DNA from 2 places in the Pseudoalteromonas sp. SG41-2 genome. Region 1 is predicted to be linked to the other one. Evidence: predicted binding sites of a transcription regulator. Region 1 holds the regulator's gene; the other holds the start of a gene.
What was found. The regulator NrdR, encoded in region 1, represses ribonucleotide reductase genes. The targets are predictions, from matches to a motif close to AAACACNANATNTNGTGTTT.
Positions count from the first base shown of each region.

Region 2: nrdA (class 1a ribonucleoside-diphosphate reductase subunit alpha) is a predicted target of NrdR. The motif match lies at 5,872-5,891, and genes of this name have one in related genera.

Region 1 is NZ_JACJFK010000022.1:57,603-68,269, forward strand. Features, by position in the region: gene thrA (bifunctional aspartate kinase/homoserine dehydrogenase I) at 1-1,169, shown strand, start outside; gene thrB (homoserine kinase) at 1,179-2,105, shown strand; gene thrC (threonine synthase) at 2,124-3,407, shown strand; gene glyA (serine hydroxymethyltransferase) at 4,143-5,399, shown strand; gene nrdR (transcriptional regulator NrdR) at 5,502-5,951, shown strand; gene ribD (bifunctional diaminohydroxyphosphoribosylaminopyrimidine deaminase/5-amino-6-(5-phosphoribosylamino)uracil reductase RibD) at 5,953-7,095, shown strand; gene H5186_RS16670 (riboflavin synthase) at 7,108-7,761, shown strand; gene ribBA (bifunctional 3,4-dihydroxy-2-butanone-4-phosphate synthase/GTP cyclohydrolase II) at 7,791-8,903, shown strand; gene ribE (6,7-dimethyl-8-ribityllumazine synthase) at 9,005-9,469, shown strand; gene nusB (transcription antitermination factor NusB) at 9,485-9,895, shown strand; gene thiL (thiamine-phosphate kinase) at 9,940-10,667, shown strand, end outside.
Region 2 is NZ_JACJFK010000001.1:353,102-363,768, reverse strand. Features, by position in the region: gene aroA (3-phosphoshikimate 1-carboxyvinyltransferase) at 1-133, opposite strand, end outside; gene serC (3-phosphoserine/phosphohydroxythreonine transaminase) at 133-1,215, opposite strand; gene gyrA (DNA topoisomerase (ATP-hydrolyzing) subunit A) at 1,330-4,029, opposite strand; gene ubiG (bifunctional 2-polyprenyl-6-hydroxyphenol methylase/3-demethylubiquinol 3-O-methyltransferase UbiG) at 4,209-4,919, shown strand; gene H5186_RS01485 (HAD family hydrolase) at 4,919-5,602, shown strand; gene nrdA (class 1a ribonucleoside-diphosphate reductase subunit alpha) at 6,004-8,286, shown strand; gene nrdB (class Ia ribonucleoside-diphosphate reductase subunit beta) at 8,356-9,486, shown strand; gene yfaE (class I ribonucleotide reductase maintenance protein YfaE) at 9,486-9,758, shown strand; gene H5186_RS01465 (YaeQ family protein) at 9,763-10,290, opposite strand; gene H5186_RS01460 (TonB-dependent receptor domain-containing protein) at 10,441-10,667, shown strand, end outside.

The DNA.
Region 1 (10,667 bases):
TTGTCGCTATTGCCCAGGATTCAACTGAAAGTGCAATTTCAGCAGTGATTGACGGCGAGCTGTGTAATGATGCTGTAAAAGTGTGTCACGAAAATTTCTTCACTCATATCCCATCAATTGATGTATTTTTATTAGGCTGTGGTTTAGTTGGCCAAGAACTTATTAAGCAGTTAGAGCGTCAGCAAGCATGGCTTGAAAAACGTAATATCAAACTAAACTTATATGGTGTTGCTAATTCACGTCAATTACATCTTGATAGCGAAGGAATTGCTTTTGACGATTGGCAGCAAAAGTTGGCAGCATCAGAACAACCGTTTGACCTCAAACTGGTTGAACAATTTGTTAGGCAAAATCATTTAATCAATCCAGTACTAGTTGATTGTACGTCTTCAGATGTTTTAGCGGCTCAGTATGTAGACTTTTTGAATGCCGGTTTCCACGTTGTGGCTGCAAATAAAAAAGCCAATACAAGTTCATATGCTTATTACCAAGATTTAATTACAGCAACGCAAAAAAATAATCGTAAGTTTTTATACGAAACAAATGTCGGTGCAGGTCTTCCTGTAATCGATAACTTACAGTCACTGTTTGGTGCTGGCGATGAGTTACTTGAATTTAGCGGAATTTTATCCGGTTCATTGTCATATATGTTTGGCGCATTGCAAGATGGTTTATCACTGTCTGAGGCAACCATTAAAGCCAAAGAAAGTGGTTTTACTGAGCCAGATCCACGTGATGATTTATCGGGCACTGATGTCGCGCGTAAGTTATTAATTATTGCCCGCGAAGCAGGTATGAAATTAGAGTTGAGCGATATCGAAGTTGAATCAGTGCTTCCTCCGGGTTTTGCCCAAGGTGATAACGTTGACGAATTTATGGCTAAATTGCCAAGTTTAGATGCTGCGTTTAATGACCGTATTCAAAGTGCCGCAAGTGAAGGCAAAGTGTTGCGTTATGTCGGTACTATCAAACAAGGCCACTGCAAAGTAGGTATTGAAGCGGTAGATGAAAAGCATGCTCTGGCTGTTATTCGTGATGGCGAAAATGCCTTAGCAATTTTGAGTGCATACTATCAACCACGTCCATTTGTTATTCGTGGTTATGGTGCCGGCTCAGCAGTGACTGCGGCCGGGGTATTTGCTGACATTTTAAAAACGTTATCGCGCTAGGAGAGTATAATGATCGAAGTATATGCTCCAGCCTCAATCGGTAATTTTGCAGTTGGTTTTGATGCCTTAGGTGCTGCGCTTGCTCCTATTGATGGCACGTTATTAGGTGATGTTGTTGCGGTAAGTCCTAGCGAGCTTGACGAATTTATATGCTCTGGCGATTACGCAGATAAACTACCAAGCGATGCCAGTGAAAATTTAGCGTATCAGTGTTTAGTGCATTTTCGTGAACATGTAGCGCCAACCATGCCAAGCGTTAAACTGGAATTAAAAAAGAACTTACCAATTGGCTCGGGTCTTGGTTCAAGTGCTTGCTCTGTAGTAGCCACATTTGCGGCGCTGGATCAGTTTGCAGGTACTGCACTGAGCCAAGTGCAGTTAATTGAATTAATGGCTGATTTTGAAGCGATTGTCAGTGGCGGTCGTCATTACGACAATATCACTCCGTGTTACTTGGGTGGTTTGCAGCTTACTGGTGATTTAATTCCAAATAAATCAATTGCTTTACCGGTTGATGAGCGTTGGTATTACGTAGCGGCTTTTCCTGGTTTTTCACTTAATACCGCTAAAGCGCGTTCAGTGTTACCAAAACAGCTAAGTATGCATGCGAGCGTTGAATTTGCGCAGCGCTTATCAGCGTTTAGTACTTTATTGTTAACTAGCCGATTTGATGAAGCACTCTCAATCATGAGTGATGAAATAGCGGAGCCGCATCGTGCGCCACTGATCAACGGTTTTAGTGAAGCTAAAGCGGCGCTGCCAGAGTTTGGTGCTGAGATTGTCAGTATCTCAGGTGCTGGTCCTACATTATTTACCGTGTGCAAAACGCTTGAAGCTGCACAGCAATGCGCACAGTGGCTTGAACAAAACTATATTAATGAGCAAGGCTTCTGCCACATTTGTAAACTCGATAACGCCGGCACGCGTCAGCTATAAGAATTTAAGGAACTAATAATGCAATTACATAATTTAAAAGATGATTCTCAAAAAGTGTCGTTTGTTGAAGCGGTTAAAACAGGTTTAGGACGTAATCAAGGAGTATTTTTCCCTGAATCGCTCGCGCCTTTAGCTGATGTTGATAGTTTACTCGATATGGACTTTGTTACTCGTAGCAGTAAGATTTTATCGCATTTGATTGGTGATGAATTACCTGCTGATACGGTTGCACAAATGGTGCAAAATGCCTTTAACTTTCCTGTTAAATTAGTTGAAGTTGAAGACAATATTTATTGTTTAGAGTTGTTCCATGGGCCAACGCTTGCATTCAAAGACTTTGGCGGTCGCTTTATGGCTGAGTGCTTGGCACAATTTAGCCAAGGTGAAAAAACCACAATACTCACAGCAACCTCAGGGGACACTGGGGCAGCTGTTGCGCATGCGTTCTATAACAAGCCAAATATTGATGTGGTTATCCTGTTTCCAAAAGGTAAAATCTCATTAGCACAGCAAAAATTGTTTACTACTTTGGGTAATAATATCCATTGCTACGCTGTAGATGGTAGCTTTGATGATTGCCAAGCGATGGTTAAAAATGCCTTTTTAGATGATGAAGTTAAATCTCGCTTAGGTTTAAATTCAGCTAATTCTATCAATATAAGTCGCCTTGTTGCACAAGTATGTTATTACTTTGAAGCAATAGCGCAATTACCAAAAGAGCAGCGCGCCAAAGCACATATCTCAATACCTAGTGGTAACTTTGGTAATGTATGTGCGGCGATGATCGGTGCGGTGATTGGTTTACCGGTCGCTAAACTTAGCGCTACAACCAATCAAAATGACACTGTACCGCGCTTTATCCTTGATAAAAACTGGGCGCCTAATGCCACAATCGAGTCATTGTCTAATGCCATGGATGTGAGTAAACCTAATAATTGGCCACGTGTACAAACCATGCTTGATAACAAATGGTTTAGTTATGATGATTTTTATTCAACTAGTGTTGATGAAAATGATACCCAAGCAGTGATGAAAAAAATTCATCAAACAGGCTATGTTGCAGAACCACATACAGCGATTGCTTATCAGGGCCTAAAAGCTAACTTAGCAACTGATTCTGCTGGTATTTTTCTGGCAACAGCGCATCCGGCTAAGTTTAAAGAAAGTGTTGAAGAGATTTTAAATATTGAACTTGAAATGCCAAAACCACTAGCTGATGCATTAGCTAAACCATGCTTAGCCGAGGATATCGCAGATGATTACGATATCCTGCGTGAAATATTATTAGCTAAACTAGGTTAGTTTTTACCCGCTAAGTAAAACTAAAAATAAACGGCATATGTGAAAGCAATGTCGTTTTTTATTGCTTTAAATTGTACTTAATAGCAGTAATGGAAAATTAAACTATTGAACGTGAACGGCGGTTTAGCACTCGTAAACAAAAAATTAAAATGGCTATAAGGCAGATCATAATCCCTGCAAGTATAACTAATTCATTCGCTACCCAATGGATTAGGAGTAATCCGCACATAAATAAAATAAATGGTTTAAATTCATAATAATAAAAGTGTTTGTTAACTTTAATGCGATTTACTTTATGATCTTTACGCCGTGAATTTGAGCGTAATCGCCAAATATTGGCACCATTGAAGAATAAAAAAATACCAATGGCTGTTGGTAAAACAGTGCTGAAAAGTAAAATGCAAAGTCCGCCAACAATGACATAACAATAAGGAATTGATTCGTAGATAGGTTTAGCTAGCATAGTAAATTAGTTCATCATCCATGATTACATTGGTATCATAATAGTGTAAACAATCGCGAATGCAACAGATTAAGGTATAAATAATGTAAATGTTATTTGCTTTTATTCATTAAAATTTCTGATGCTTTAATAAAAAAATATCATTACAAAAACACTGTGAATTAAATTCAATCCCTGTTTAAATATGTTCATCTTTACACCATAGGCAAATTGACGTTTTCAGCGTATAATTCAGCCTTCAAAATACCATACACGTTGCCCTAGGAGCCCCCATGTTAGAACGTAGCATGAATATTTCGGATTTCGATCCAGAGTTATTTGAAGCAATCACTAAAGAGACTGCTCGCCAAGAAGAACACATCGAGCTTATCGCATCTGAGAACTACTGTAGCCCACGCGTACTAGAAGCGCAGGGTTCACAGCTAACAAACAAATATGCTGAAGGTTATCCGGGCAAGCGTTACTACGGTGGTTGTGAGCATGTTGACGTGGTTGAACAACTAGCGATTGACCGTGCAAACGAATTGTTTGGTTCAGATTATGCTAACGTTCAGCCTCACGCAGGTTCACAAGCAAATGCTGCTGTGTTCTTAGCTTTATTAGATGCTGGCGATACAGTGTTAGGTATGAGCTTAGCTCATGGTGGTCACTTAACGCATGGTTCACATGTAAGCTTCTCTGGTAAGCTTTATAACGCAATCCAATACGGACTTGACGAAGCGACTGGCGAGATTGATTACGCACAAGTTGAAGCACTTGCACTTGAGCACAAACCAAAAATGATCATCGGTGGTTTCTCAGCATACTCAGGTATTGTTGATTGGGCTAAATTCCGTGAAATCGCTGACAAAGTAGGCGCTTACTTGTTTGTTGATATGGCTCACGTTGCAGGTCTTATTGCTGCTGGTGTTTACCCAAGCCCAGTACCACATGCACACGTTGTTACTACAACTACGCATAAGACATTAGCTGGCCCTCGTGGTGGTTTGATTATTTCTGCTTGTGGCGACGAAGCTATTTATAAAAAGCTTAACAGTGCAGTATTCCCTGGTGGTCAAGGTGGTCCTTTATGTCACATTATCGCTGCCAAAGCAGTGGCATTTAAAGAAGCATTACAACCAGAGTTTAAAGTATACCAAACTCAAGTTGTGAAAAATGCTAAAGCTATGGTTGCAGTAATGCAAGAGCGCGGTTATAAGATCGTATCTGATAAAACAGAAAACCACTTGTTCTTACTTGATCTAATTGATAAAGACATCACTGGTAAAGACGCAGATGCGGCTTTAGGTAATGCTAATATCACCGTAAATAAAAACTCAGTACCAAATGACCCACGTTCACCGTTTGTAACGTCTGGTTTACGTATTGGTTCACCGGCAATCACACGCCGTGGTTTTAAAGAAGCAGAGTCTAAAGAGCTTGCTGGCTGGATCTGTGACGTACTAGACAACATCAACGATGAGTCAGTACAAGCACAAGTAAAAGAGAAAGTTAAAGCAATCTGTAAAAAATTACCTGTTTACGCTTAATTGAGTTACAAACAGTAATTTAGATCACAATAGCTTAGTTTTTTGCTATTATAAAGGCCGCCTAAAAGCGGCCTTTTTTGTTTTTAACGGAAGCTGATACCTATGCATTGTCCATTTTGCACCGCAAAAGATACCAAAGTGATTGACTCGCGTTTAGTGGGAGGTGGCCACCAAGTAAGGCGACGCCGTGAATGCAATGAATGTCATGAACGCTTTACTACCTTTGAAGGCGCAGAACTTGTAATGCCTCGGGTGATCAAACAAGACGGTAGCCGTGAACCTTTCAATGAAGATAAACTCCTTAATGGTCTACACCGTGCATTAGAAAAACGCCCCGTCAGTACCGAGCAAGTTGATGAAGTGGTCAATATTATTAAATCGCAATTACGTGCCACCGGCGAGCGTGAGATTTCCAGTCACCTGATTGGCGAATGCATTATGGAAGCGCTGAAAAAACTCGATAAAGTCGCTTACGTCAGATTTGCATCGGTATACCGTTCATTCGAAGATATTCGTGAATTTGGTGAAGAAATTGCCCGTTTGGGAGAGTGATATGAACCAATATCAGTTTAGCGAACAAGATTTCTCTTATATGACCCGAGCGATTGAGCTTGCCAAACAAGGATGCTTTACTACCACCCCAAACCCAAACGTTGGCTGTGTATTAGTAAAAAATGACGTTATTGTTGGTGAAGGTTTTCATCAAGTTGCCGGCCAAGGCCATGCTGAAGTGAATGCATTAGCAATGGCGGGTAGCCAAGCCTTTGGTGCAACTGCTTATGTCACGCTTGAACCTTGTAGCCATTTTGGTCGCACACCGCCGTGTGCCGAAGGTTTAAAAGCTGCTGGCGTGGTAAAAGTAATTGCTGCTATGGTTGATCCAAACCCGCAGGTGGCCGGTAAAGGTTTAGCTATTTTAGCGGACGCGGGCATTGAGGTTGCGTCAGGTTTGTTAGAACAACAAGCAAGGCTGTTAAACCGTGGCTTTTTAAAGCGCATGGAGCAAGGTATGCCATTTATTACCTGCAAAATGGCCGCAAGCCTTGATGGTAAAACGGCACTTAAAAACGGTCAAAGTAAGTGGATAACTGGCCCTAAGGCTCGCCAAGATGTGCAACTACAGCGCGCACAAAGCTGCGCTATTTTAACCGGCGTGGACACAGTATTAGTTGATAATGCAAAACTCAATGTTCGTGTTGATGAGCTGCCAGAGCCGTTACCAACGCAATTACCTGTACGCCAACCTGTACGTATTATTATTGATTCACAAAATCGTTTAACACCTGAGCTAGCATTATTTAGCATTGCCAGTGAAGTAATTATTATTACCACTGAACTTGATAAATCACAGCAATGGCCTCATTACGTAAGCCATATTGTAGTACCAGAAAAAAATAATAAAGTTGATTTAGTGGCTGCCATGAAACTTCTAGCGCAGCAACAGTTTAATCATATTTGGTTAGAGGCAGGGGCAACCTTAGCGGGCCAAATGACTGAATGTAATTTAATTGATGAATATATTGTTTATCTGGCGCCGAAGTTGTTAGGGAATGACGGCAAAAGCTTACTAAACTTTACAGAGCTGACAAGTATGCAAGACGTTGTTAATTTATCAATTAATGAGTGTGTGTGTATCGGTGACGATATTCGTATCACGGCGACACCACGCAAAGCCTCATCTAAACCAAATAATTAAAGAGTAACCACTATGTTTACTGGGATCATCGAAGCGACGGGCACTATTAGCGAGTTACAACAAAAGCAAGGCGATTTAGCTATCCGCATTAAAAGTAATAACCTTGATATGGCCGATGTAAATTTAGGCGATAGCATTGCAACTAATGGGGTTTGCTTAACGGTTGTGGCCAAGCACAGTGATGGATTTAGCGCTGACTTATCAAATGAGACGATCAGTTTAACGGGATTTGCTCACTATAAACAAGGGCAAACTGTAAACCTTGAGAAAGCCATGCAGCCAGTATCTCGTTTAGGTGGTCACTTAGTTTCAGGGCATGTTGATGGCATCGCGACTATTACCGCAATTACGCCTAATGCGCGTGCCGTTGAGTACTGGTTAAGCACCGATGTAGAACTAATGAAATATATTCCTTATAAAGGCTCGGTATGCATTGATGGTATTAGCCTAACAGTAAATGCAGTAGCAGATAATAAATTTAAACTGACAATTGTGCCGCACACTAGTGAGCAAACAACTATTGCTGATTTTAAAGTAGGCACGCAAGTGAACTTAGAAGTAGATCAAATCGCGCGTTATTTAGAGCGTTTGATCAAAGGGGCAGAGCAGCCAGCTAGTTCAGATATTTCGATGAGTTTACTCGCCCAAGCCGGTTTTATTAAATAAACGCACTCCACAACTTACACGAGCAGATTATGAATTTACACAGCGCACAAGAAATTATTGATGACATTAAAGCCGGTAAAATGGTTATTTTAATGGATGATGAAGACAGAGAAAATGAAGGCGATTTAATTATCGCAGCCGAGCACATTAGTGCTGAAGCGATCAATTTTATGGCCACTCATGGTCGCGGCTTAATTTGCCTAACAATGACTCAAGAGCGCTGTGAGCAACTTGATTTACCATTAATGGTAAAAAACAATGGTGCGGCATTTTCGACTAACTTTACGATGTCGATTGAAGCATCGAAAGGTGTGACTACGGGAATTTCTGCTGCAGATCGCGCTCGTACTGTGCAAGCTGCGATTGCCAAAGGTGCTGTACCAAGTGATATCGTTCAACCTGGGCATATCTTTCCTATTATGGCACAACCAGGTGGCGTATTAACGCGTGCCGGTCACACTGAAGCCGGTTGTGATTTAGCCCGCTTAGCCGGTTTAGAGCCTTCATCAGTAATTGTGGAAATTCTTAATGCTGATGGCACCATGGCGCGTCGTCCTGATTTAGAAGTATTTGCTGAGCAACATAATATCAAAATTGGCACTATTGCTGATTTAATTGAATACCGTAACATGAATGAAACCACTATTGAGCAAGTGGCAAAATGTAAGTTGCCAACCGTACATGGTGAGTTTGACTTAGTTACTTATAAAGATACCATTGACGGCCAGTTACATTATGCGCTGTTAAATGGTGAGGTTAAAACGAATGAACCAACCTTAGTACGGGTTCATTTAAAAAGTACCTTCAATGATATTTTGTTATCTGATCGCAGTGCCGATAGAAGCTGGGGCTTGTCAGATGCGATGGCTTATATTGCAAAGCATCAAGGTGTGTTAGTTATTCTAGGTAAGCAAGAATGCACCGAAGAACTAGAAGCGACAGTCAAAGCGTTTGCTGCAGAAGATGCTGGTGAGACGGTCGCGCATCGTAAATTCCAAGGTACTTCACGCACCGTAGGCGTAGGGTCACAAATTTTAGCTGACTTGGGCATTGAAAAAATGCGTTTGATGAGCTTGCCTAAAAAGTACCATGCGTTATCGGGCTTTCACTTAGAAGTGGTTGACTACGTAGAGCCACAATAAGCACAACGCTTAAACTAGGCTATTATTTTATTTATATGGTATGATACGCAGCAATTTTTGCGCAATCGCAACCGCTTGAACTTATTTTTTAGGGTTATCGAATGAAAATTATTGAAGGTAATAAATACGCTCCTGGCAAGAAATTCGCTATCGTTATTTCTCGTTTTAATGACTTTATTGGTAGCAGCCTATTAGCTGGTGCTGTTGATGAATTAAAACGTACTGGTGGTGTATCTGATGATGATATTACCGTAGTTTATGTACCAGGTGCGGTAGAATTACCTTTAGCGGCGAAACGCGTTGCAGCAAAAAAAGAGTATGATGCAATCATCGCTTTAGGCGTTGTGATCAGAGGTGGTACACCACATTTTGATCTTGTCGCTGGCGAATCAAATAAAGGCTTAGCGCAAGTGTCGCTTGAGTATGATATCCCGATTGCATTTGGCGTATTAACCACTGAAAGCATTGAGCAAGCGATTGAACGCGCTGGCACTAAAATGGGCAACAAAGGCGGCGAAGCTGCTTTAGGCGCACTTGAAATGGTTAATGTGTTAGATAAAATTTAAGTTTAAGGAATTTTTGTGAAACCAGCAGCAAGACGTAAAGCACGTATCTTAGCACTTCAAGCCGTTTATTCTTGGCAATTAAGTGGCAATGCCATTGCCGATATCGAACAACAAATGTTGATCGAAAACGATGTGACTAAAATTGATGTTGAATACTTTAAAGATCTTTCGCGTGGTGTTGCTATAAATCATAAGCAACTAGACGAAGCAGTATCGCCACATTTAACTCGTCCATTTAACGAGTTAGACCAAGTTGAACGCGCTATTTTACGTTTAAGCAGCTATGAGCTGAAATTCCGTGAAGATGTACCTTATAAAGTTGCTATCAACGAAGGTATTGAGCTTGCTAAGATATTTGGCGCTGAAGACAGCCATAAATTTGTTAATGGTGTACTTGATAAAGCGGTAAAGCATTTACGTAAGTAATGCGACCGTAAAAGGAGAGCCGGCATAGGCCGGCTTTTTTGTGTATGAAGGAATTTGAATTAATAAATCGCTACTTTAAAGGTCGTGGCATAACTCGTCGCGATGTTAATTTAGGGATTGGTGACGATTGTGCATTGGTTACTGTTCCTGAAAATTGTCAGTTAGCGATTACCACCGATACACTGGTAGCAGGCGTACACTTTTTTGATGACATCGATCCGCGTGCATTAGGCCATCGTGCCCTGGCCGTAAACTTAAGTGATTTAGCTGCTATGGGGGCTGAGCCTACGTGGGTTTCGGTTGCTTTAACGTTGCCAAATATTGATGTTGAGTGGCTGGAAGAATTCACCGAAGGCATGCATGAAATCGCAGAGTATTTTAATGTGCAAATCATTGGTGGCGATACCACGCAAGGGCCGTTAACAATTACTATTTGTGCTAAAGGTACAGTGCCTGCAGGTAAAGCACTGCGCCGAAGCGGTGCTAAAGTAGGTGACTGGGTTTATGTTACAGGGCCGCTAGGTGATGCCGGGCTTGCGATTGAAGCTCGTAAGCAAGAGATTAAGATTGCTCCAGAGCACTTAAGGTACGTTAATCAACGATTTGATTACCCAACTCCGCGTGTTGCTGCGGGGCAAGTATTACGCGGTTTAGCATCATCAGCGATTGATATCTCAGATGGTCTATTGGCAGATCTTGGGCATATTTTAGCTCTGTCGCAAGTTAGCGCTTGTATTGATGTGAATAAAATACCAACCTCGGATGCATTGCG
Region 2 (10,667 bases), on a different contig from region 1:
ATAAGTTTTCTACAACCGTTGTGCCTTGCGCAAGTGCCGCTAACAATAAAATACGATTTGATAAACTTTTTGAGCCAGGTAAGGTAACACTGCCATTTACTAGATTGATTGGCTCTAAGCGTAACTGCTCCATTAACTGTGCTCCTTGGCAAATTTCGCCATAAAGTCAACTAACGCTTGTACACCGGCAAGTGGCATGGCGTTGTAAATACTCGCACGCATACCGCCAACAATACGGTGACCTTCAAGTGCAAGTAAGCCAGCTTCTTTTGCTTGGGCTAAAAACTGTGCATTTAAGCTTTCATCATTGAGCCAAAAAGGCACATTCATACGTGAACGACAATGCTTAGCAACCTTATTACTATAAAACGGTGATTCATCAATAAAGCCGTACAGCAGTTCGGCTTTTGCTATATTTTGCTGTTCCATGGCTTTAACACCACCATTTTTCTCAAGCCAGTCAAATACTTCTGCCGCTAAATACCAAGCAAACGTAGGTGGCGTGTTATACATGCTGCCTTGTTTTACTTCGAGTGCGTAATCAAATATACCTGGCTTTGCAACCCCTTCACGCTCAAGCAACGTTTTGCGAATGATCACAATGGCAAGGCCTGATGGACCAATATTCTTTTGCGCACCAGCGTAAATTAAATCAAACTGATCAACATCAAATTCACGCGATAAAATAGTTGATGACATGTCTGCAACGATCGGCGCTGTTGGGTGACTTGGTACATCAAACACTTCAATGCCATCAATGGTTTCATTTGGACAATAGTGGATGTATGAAGGATCGGCTGGAAATTGCCACTCACTAACTGGTTTGATAGAGAATTGCTCATTGGTGTCATTACGGACATCAAGCTCAGTGACGGTAGTAAATTTAACCGCTTCGTCAACCGCACCTTTAGACCACACACCATTTTCACAATATACGGCGTCTTTACCTGCTTGGTGCAGGTTCAGTGGCACTGCAGCAAATTGGCCTCGACCACCGCCATGCATAAACAGCACTTCAAATTCATCGCTGATATTCATTAACCGGCGTAAGCTTGCTTCACATTGTGCCGTTAATGCTAAAAATTCTTTACTACGGTGACTGATCTCCATCACCGATACACCTAAATCTTGCCAATCAAGAAATTCTTTTTGTGCTTTTTCCATCACAGCTGGCGGTAACATTGCAGGCCCAGCACAAAAATTATATATACTCATTACCTTTCCTCATTCCAGTAATTTAACAATTGTTTTTAATTGCTAATTTTAACAATTAATTTTTTTGATTTTTATAGTAAAAAAAAGCGGCCGAAGCCGCTTTAATGATTAATGTTATGCCTCTGGAGGATTATCCCCAGCGTCATCATTAACAGTGTCGACTAGTTCAACGCTTTCACCTTCGATAATAGCGTTAAGCTCATCGATTTCGATCTCTTCGATACGTTGTAAACCAACTACTTGCTCTTCGTCAATAGTTCTTATCAAAATAACACCTTGGGTATTTCGCCCAACGGTAGAAACTTCATTAACGCGAGTTCGCACCAGAGTACCTCGATTAGAGATAATCATGATTTCATCGTTATCGTCAACTTGTACAGCACCAACTACAGCACCATTACGCTCACTTACTTTGATTGATACCACACCTTGAGTCGCACGACTCTTAGCAGGGTAGTCACTGAGCAATGTACGCTTACCGTAGCCGTTTTCTGTCACGGTTAAGATAGCACCATTCGTCTTAGGTACAATTAATGATACAACACGTTGGCCTTCAGCCATCTTAATACCACGAACACCTGTTGCAGTTCGGCCCATCTGACGAACACCCTTGAACTTGATTTCCGGGTTACCGTTTTCATCAAGTACTGGGTTGCCGTTTTCATCTAAAACAGGTGATTCTTCTGCTTCTTTAAAGCGAACAACTTTACCAGCATCAGTAAACAACATGATTTCGTTGCTACCATCAGTGATATCGACACCAATCAAGCTATCACCGTCGTTTAAGTTAACGGCAATAATACCGCTAGCACGTTGACGGCTATACGCAGTCAATGGTGTTTTCTTCACGGTACCAAATGCAGTTGCCATAAAGATGTATTTATTTTCTTCATACTCACGTACTGGCAAGATAGCCGTAATACGTTCGTCGGCTTCAAGCGGCAATAAGTTTACAATTGGCTTACCACGGGCTGCACGACTGGCAAGTGGTAATTGATACACTTTAAGCCAATATAAGCGACCTGCCGTTGAGAAACAAAGAATCGTGTCGTGAGTATTAGCAACTAGTAGACGTTCAATGAAATCTTCATCTTTCATCTTGGTTGCTGATTTACCTTTACCACCACGGCGCTGTGCTTCGTAATCAGACAATGGCTGATACTTCACATACCCTTCGTGAGATAGGGTTACTACCACGTCTTCTTCAGTGATCAAGTCTTCAAGACTAATATCATGAGCCGCGGCATTAATTTCAGTACGACGTTCGTCGCCGTATTGCTCTTTAATTTCAACTAACTCATCGCGGATAACTTCCATTAAACGCTCAGGATTAGCAAGAATATATAAAAGCTCGGCAATTAAATCTAATAACGTTTGGTATTCGCTTAGAATCTTTTCATGTTCAAGACCAGTAAGCTTGTGTAAGCGTAAATCTAGAATTGCTTGGGCTTGTTGCTCAGAAATATAATACTGACCATCACGGATGCCTAAGTCATCCGCTAACCAATCTGGACGGGCAACATTTGCTTCACCGGCTTTTTCAAGCATGGCTTTTACATTACCTAATTCCCACGGACGGCTAGCAAGTGCTACTTTAGCTTCAGCTGGCGTTGGTGAGTTACGAATAAGCTCGATAATTGGGTCAATGTTAGCAAGTGCAATTGCTAAGCCTTCAAGCATGTGTGCACGATCGCGGGCTTTACGTAGGTCAAATACCGTACGACGGGTCACTACTTCACGACGGTGAATGATGAATTCTTCAAGCATTTCTTTTAAGTTGAAACACTTAGGCTGGTTATTGATCAACGCAACCATGTTCATACCAAACACAGTTTGTAACTGAGTTTGTGCATAAAGGTTGTTTAAGATCACTTCGCCTACGTCACCACGTTTGATCTCGATAACGATACGCATACCGTCTTTATCTGATTCATCACGTAATGCACTAATGCCTTCAATCTTCTTATCTTTAACAAGCTCAGCAATCTTTTCAATTAAGCGGGCTTTATTTACTTGATAAGGGATCTCGTGAACGATGATCGTTTCACGATGGGTTTTTTCGTCAACTTCAATTTCCGCACGTGCACGCATGTACACTTTGCCACGGCCAGTTAAATAGGCTTGTTCAATGCCTTTTTTACCGTTGATAATTGCCGCAGTTGGAAAATCTGGGCCCGGAATATAATCCATTAGTTCATGAATGGTTAATTCAGGGTTTTGAATAAGTGCTAAACAGCCATTCACAACTTCAGTTAAGTTATGAGGAGGAATGTTTGTCGCCATACCTACCGCAATACCCGATGAACCGTTCACTAATAAGTTAGGAACTTTGGTCGGTAATACGTCAGGAATTTGCTCTGTACCATCATAGTTAGGTACAAAATCAACAGTCTCTTTTTCAAGATCAGCCAAAAGCTCATGAGACATTTTCGCCATACGGACTTCGGTATAACGCATTGCTGCTGCTGAGTCACCATCAACTGAACCAAAGTTACCTTGGCCGTCAACTAACATATAACGTAAAGAGAATGGCTGGGCCATACGTACGATTGTGTCATACACCGCACTGTCGCCATGGGGATGGTATTTACCAATTACATCACCAACCACACGGGCTGATTTTTTGTAAGGCTTATTCCAATCATTATTAAGCTCGTTCATAGCAAACAAAACGCGGCGGTGAACAGGTTTTAAACCATCACGTACGTCTGGTAGTGCTCGTCCTACTATTACGCTCATTGCGTAATCTAAATAGGAGTTTTTTAACTCGTCTTCAATATTGACTGGCAGAATTTCATTGGCGAAATCAGTCATTTGATATCACATTCCTTCAGTATTGACCCACGAAAGTGCCACATATGGGCGCTTGCGGGGATTTAGTTATTATTACCAAGTCATGCTACCACAATTTATTTAGATTTACAGGCGCTAAATCTTTGCGATTTATTAATTTACCCCTATATAATGGCCTGAGATTGACGAGGAAGTTTTTTATGACCGAACATCAAAATGTAGATAGTGCAGAAATTGCAAAGTTTGAAGCCATCGCTGAGCGTTGGTGGGATCGTGAAGGCGAATTTAAACCCCTTCATGAAATTAATCCATTAAGATTAGATTTTATTGCCGACAAGGCCAAAGGCTTATTCGACAAAGAAACACTCGATGTCGGCTGTGGTGGCGGTATATTGAGTGAAAGTATGGCGCGAATGGGCGCACATGTGACTGGTATTGATATGGGTCAAGAGCCGTTAACCGTTGCGAAACTGCACAGTTTAGAAACCGGTGTAAACGTTGACTATATAAAAATACCTGCCGAACAGTATGCCAGCGAACACCCTGCCCGCTTTGATACTATTACTTGTATGGAAATGTTAGAGCATGTGCCAGACCCTGCATCTATCATTCATGCAGTAGCAGAATTAGCGAAACCTGGTGCTGATGTATTTTTCTCTACATTAAACAAAACCCCAAAAGCATATTTGTACGCAATTATCGGGGCAGAAAAATTATTGAAGATGGTGCCTGATGGAACCCATGATCACAAAAAGTTTATCAAACCAGCACAACTCATTGCATGGGCAGAACAAGCAGGCCTCAAAGTACGTGCTAGTGCGGGATTGAGTTATAACCCTTTATCAAAGCAGTACAGCTTAAATACCGATGTAAGCGTTAATTATATTCTGCATTTTGAGAAACTAGCGTAATGGCTGGTTTTAACACAGCAACCCCCGCAATTGATTACGACGCCTTTATTTTTGATTTAGACGGTACATTACTCGATACCGCAGATGATTTAGGGGCTGCGCTAAATTACGTACTCGCTGATCATAACCAACCATCAGTAACCGCTGATATATATCGCCCTGCAGCTTCTAACGGTGCAATGGCGCTGCTTGCAGCTGGATTTGGTCAGCAATGGCACGATCACCCAAATCAAGCTGACTTACGCCAGCAGCTATTAACTGCCTACGCAGATAATATTGCCACCCATAGTCAATGCTTTACTGGAATTGCACAATTATTGATCGCACTTGATCAACAACAGATCAAATGGGGGATCATGACTAATAAACCTGAGTTTTTGACTATTCCATTAGTTGCTGCAATTGCTGAACTAAAAGATGCACAGGCAATTGTCAGTGGTGACACCCTCGATATCGCTAAACCATCTCCTTTACCTTTACTGCATACAGCCCAACTGTTAGATGTTGATCCGAGTCGTTGTTTGTATATCGGTGATGCGCAGCGTGACATAATTGCAGCCAAGGCTGCAAACATGCACAGCGCTGCTGCGTTGTGGGGCTACATCCCTAGTGAAGCTGAAGCATTGAGTTGGCAAGCCGATTTTAATTGGCAATCACCTATTGATGCATTTAACCATATATAGTGCCATGTTAAATTTTAACCACTACATATTGTGATCGTGTTACTTTTTGCACATTGTTTGTTGATAAAAAAAGCAGCCAAAATTTATTTTTAAAATGCGTAAATTTAATCGATCATCAGTTGATTTTTATAAATTTCATTTTAATCAGATGGTCAAAGGTTAATGGCTACTAACACAAGCGTGTTATCCCAACGTTATCCACAATTAGGGGCGTTTATGCCCCTTGCAAATGATCGCATACCACACTATCTTGTGATCTAGAATTTGATGAACACCAGATGTTGTGGCTAAATGTTATTCAATTAAATTCGCGCTAATACAGTTTTATTGCAATAAAAAATTTATTTTAAGAAAAATGTGTCACTAAAAAATATTATATCCCAAGGAATACAGGCAAAACTATGAACCAACAGCTATCTGTAAGCAAACGTGACGGCCGTAAAGAGTCACTTGATTTAGATAAGATCCATCGCGTTATTGCTTGGGCCGCCGAAGGTCTAAATAATGTGTCTGTCTCACAAGTTGAGCTGAAATCGCACATCCAGTTTTATGATGGTATTCGTACTGAAGACATCCATGAAACCATCATCAAAGCGGCCGCTGATCAGATCTCTAAAGAGTCGCCTGATTATCAATATTTATCAGCCCGCTTAGCTGTATTCCATTTGCGTAAAAAAGCCTATGGTCAATTTGAGCCACCGCGCTTGTATGATCATATCGTTAAGTTAGTTGAAGATAAGCGTTACGATGCACACTTACTAGCTGACTACACAGAGCAAGAAATTGATCAACTGGATGAATACCTTGATCATGGACGTGATTTAAACTTCAGCTATGCTGCTGTTAAACAGCTTGAAGGTAAATATTTAGTACAAAACCGTGTTACGGGTGAAATTTATGAAAGCGCACAGTTTTTATATATTTTAGTTGCGGCAAGCTTGTTCTCTGATTACCCAAAAGAAACGCGTTTAGACTACATAAAGCGTTTTTACGATGCGGTGTCATTGTTCAAAATTTCATTACCTACGCCTATTATGGCGGGCGTTCGTACCCCTACGCGTCAATTCAGTTCATGTGTACTGATTGAATGCGGTGACAGCCTAGATTCAATTAATGCAACCTCATCAGCGATTGTAAAATACGTATCGCAACGTGCAGGTATTGGTATTAATGCTGGTCGTATTCGCGCACTAGGTAGCCCTATTCGCAATGGTGAAGCATACCACACTGGTTGTATCCCGTTTTATAAGCACTTTCAAACGGCTGTTAAAAGTTGTTCGCAAGGTGGTGTCCGTGGTGGCGCAGCAACCCTGTTCTATCCACTTTGGCATCTAGAAGTTGAAAACTTATTAGTGCTTAAAAACAACCGTGGTGTTGATGATAACCGCGTTCGTCACTTAGATTACGGTGTACAGTTTAATAAACTAATGTACTCACGTTTGATCAAAGATGATTACATCACATTATTCAGCCCGTCTGATGTGCCTGGTTTATATGATGCATTTTTTGAAGATCAAGATGAATTTGATCGTCTTTACGTACAATATGAACAAGACGAGTCAATTCGTAAAAAACGTATTAAAGCTATTGAGCTGTTTTCAATGTTTGCACAAGAGCGTGCTAGCACTGGCCGCATCTATTTACAAAACGTTGACCACTGTAATACACACAGCCCGTTCATTGCTAAAGTGGCACCAATTCGCCAATCTAACTTATGTTTAGAAATTGCATTGCCAACTAAACCACTTAACAATGTTAATGATGAAGAAGGTGAAATTGCACTGTGTACGCTGTCGGCCTTTAACTTAGGTGCGATTGAGTCACTGGATGAACTTGAAGAGCTTGCAGAACTTGCGGTACGTGCACTTGATAACTTACTGGATTTCCAAGACTACCCGGTGCCAGCAGCACATAATGCAACGATGGGCCGTCGTACACTCGGAATAGGCGTAATCAACTACGCATATTACCTTGCTAAAAATGGCAAACGTTATTCTGATGGCAGTGCCAATGCATTGACTCACAAAACATTTGAAGCAATTCAGTATTACCTAATGAAAGCCTCAAATGAACTGGCTAAAGAACGTGGTGCATGTCCTAAATTTAACGAAACAACGTATTCGCAAGGTATTATGCCAACCGATACGTACAAACGTGATTTGGATAAAATTTGTGATGAACCATTGCATTTAGATTGGGATACATTACGTGCCAATATCAAAGAGCATGGTATGCGTAACTCAACGTTATCTGCGTTGATGCCATCTGAGACATCGTCGCAAATTTCAAATGCAACTAATGGTATTGAACCACCACGTGGTCATATCAGTGTTAAAGCCAGTAAAGATGGTATTTTAAAACAAGTTGTACCTGAGTATGAACGCCTTAAAAATAATTATGAATTATTGTGGGATATCCCATCAAATAAAGGTTATTTAGAATTAGTGGGTATTATGCAAAAGTTTGTTGACCAAACAATTTCTGCCAATACTAACTACGATCCAAATAAGTTTGAAGGTGGTAAAGTACCAATGAAGGTCTTATTACAAGATTTACTGGGTGCTTACAAACTTGGCGTTAAAACCCTTTACTACCATAACACCCGTGATGGTGCATCTGATATGCAAGAAGATACACCAGAAGTGGAAGATGATGATTGTGCAGGCGGTGCGTGTAAAATCTAATCGGTAATAAATATAAATTGGAAGCGGGCTATACGCCCGCTTTGCCCTGTTCGTTTTTTGAGTGATCTTATGTCTTATACTACTTTTAGCCGAAACCATAATAACCAACTACAAGAACCGATGTTTTTCGGCCAAACCGTTAACGTATCGCGTTATGATCAACAGAAGTACCCTATTTTCGAAAAGCTAATTGAAAAACAACTATCGTTTTTTTGGCGTCCTGAAGAAGTCGATGTAAGTAAAGATCGGTTAGATTTTCAGGCCTTACCTGATCACGAAAAACATATATTTTTAAGTAACTTAAAATATCAAACCTTACTTGATAGTGTGCAAGGTCGCTCGCCTAATGTTGCGTTACTGCCAATTGTGTCGATCCCAGAACTTGAGACCTGGATTGAAACATGGGCATTTAGTGAAACAATCCATAGCCGTTCATATACACATATTATTCGTAACGTTACCCAAGCCCCTGAGCTTATTTTTGATGATATTGTTAGTAACGAAAAGATCAGTGAACGTGCTGATGCCGTAACTAAATATTACGATGAATTAATTAATAAAGTGGCTGTGTATAACTTATACGGTGAAGGTAAACATGAACTTAATGGCGAAACAGTTCATATCAGTTTATTTGAACTTAAAAAGCTTTTATACCTTGCAATGATGTCAGTGAATATCTTAGAAGCGATCCGTTTTTATGTCAGTTTTGCCTGTTCATTTGCGTTTGCAGAGCGAGAATTAATGGAAGGTAACGCTAAAATTATTAAGCTGATCGCCCGTGATGAAGCGCTTCATCTTTCTGGTACTCAGCATATTTTGAATATTATGCAAGATGGTAAAGACGATCCTGAAATGGCTATCGTAGCAGCCCAGTGTCGTGATGAAGCGATCAAGATGTTTGTTGATGCTGCTGAACAAGAAAAAGAATGGGCTGAATACCTGTTTAAAGATGGTTCAATGATTGGCTTAAACAAAGATATTTTATGCCAATACGTTGAGTACATTACTAATGCTCGTATGACTGCAGTTGGTTTACCAACACAGTTTAAAACCAGCAGTAACCCTATCCCATGGATCAATTCATGGTTAGTGTCAGACAATGTACAAGTTGCTCCACAAGAAGCGGAGATCAGCTCATACCTTGTAGGCCAAATTGACTCTCAAGTTAATGCCTCTGATTTCGGTGACTTCGATCTCTAATGACCAGCAACAAAACTGCAAAGATCCACTTTGCAGATAATAGCCAGTGTGTAGATTTTGACACTGGCTGTCATTCCCTTTTAGACTGCCTAGAACAACAGCAATATGAAATTCCTTTTCAGTGTAGAGAAGGATATTGTGGTGCCTGTAGAGCAACCCTAGTAGCAGGGCAAGTCACCTATAACGAAGAACCACTCGCCTTTGTACGTGATGGAGAAGTACTGCTGTGCTGCTGTAAACCCGATGGCAATATCACTCTCAATTTGAAGTAATTTATTAATGCCAGTCAAACTGCTTTGTTTCATAGCAATGCACTTTATCACTGATCATTAAACTACTTTCATCTATGGTTACATCCCAATTTAAACTGCGGGTTAAATCCACCTGAATATCATCAATAAACTGCTGGTCAATCTCAATAATATGGCTATTATCAAATAACTTTAACCGTGACTGAGATTGCGTTAACCATTCACTATTGCCCGTTGTTAATATTAATAATTCATCCACTTGCTTAGCGATCTTAACTAATTCATCAAGGTCAGGTTTATCAACACTTAACCAGGTTTTATAATGTTCATCCAACGCTAGAATTCCTACATCTGGCTGTAGTTTATCAGCAAGTTTATTAAGCACTGCATGGCTGTCATAAGATAAAATACAATAGCCTAACAGCTTTAAAACAAAATGCTCCAGTGTTTCATTTTTAGTCAACGCTGTGGTAAAAATTTCTTTGTGATTACGCTGATGACGCAGATCAGCTATGCTAAATCGTGCTTTAAAAATACGTGTTTTATCAGACATAATATTCACCAGTCTCGCCGTTACTCCTATTGAGTATAGCCCAATCTGATATAAGCACGTTTATTTTAAAAGTTATGGTATAACATTATTGATCAGCACAAATGATGGTGTTATATTATATCACAACATAATAGCAACAACGTAGTAACCATGATCCGACATTCCTTAATATCAACTGCAATTATCACTGCTTTAAGCTCTTTTTCTGCTCATGCTGCGCTGGTAACTGGGCAAGTTTTTGACAATAACAAGCAACCACTCAGCTATGCCGATGTGCATGTACACGGTAAAGCACAGTCAATTAAAACTGACGAGAATGGTCGATTTAGTATTAATATTGATGCTAATAGCCAATTACATATTAGTAAAAATAATTT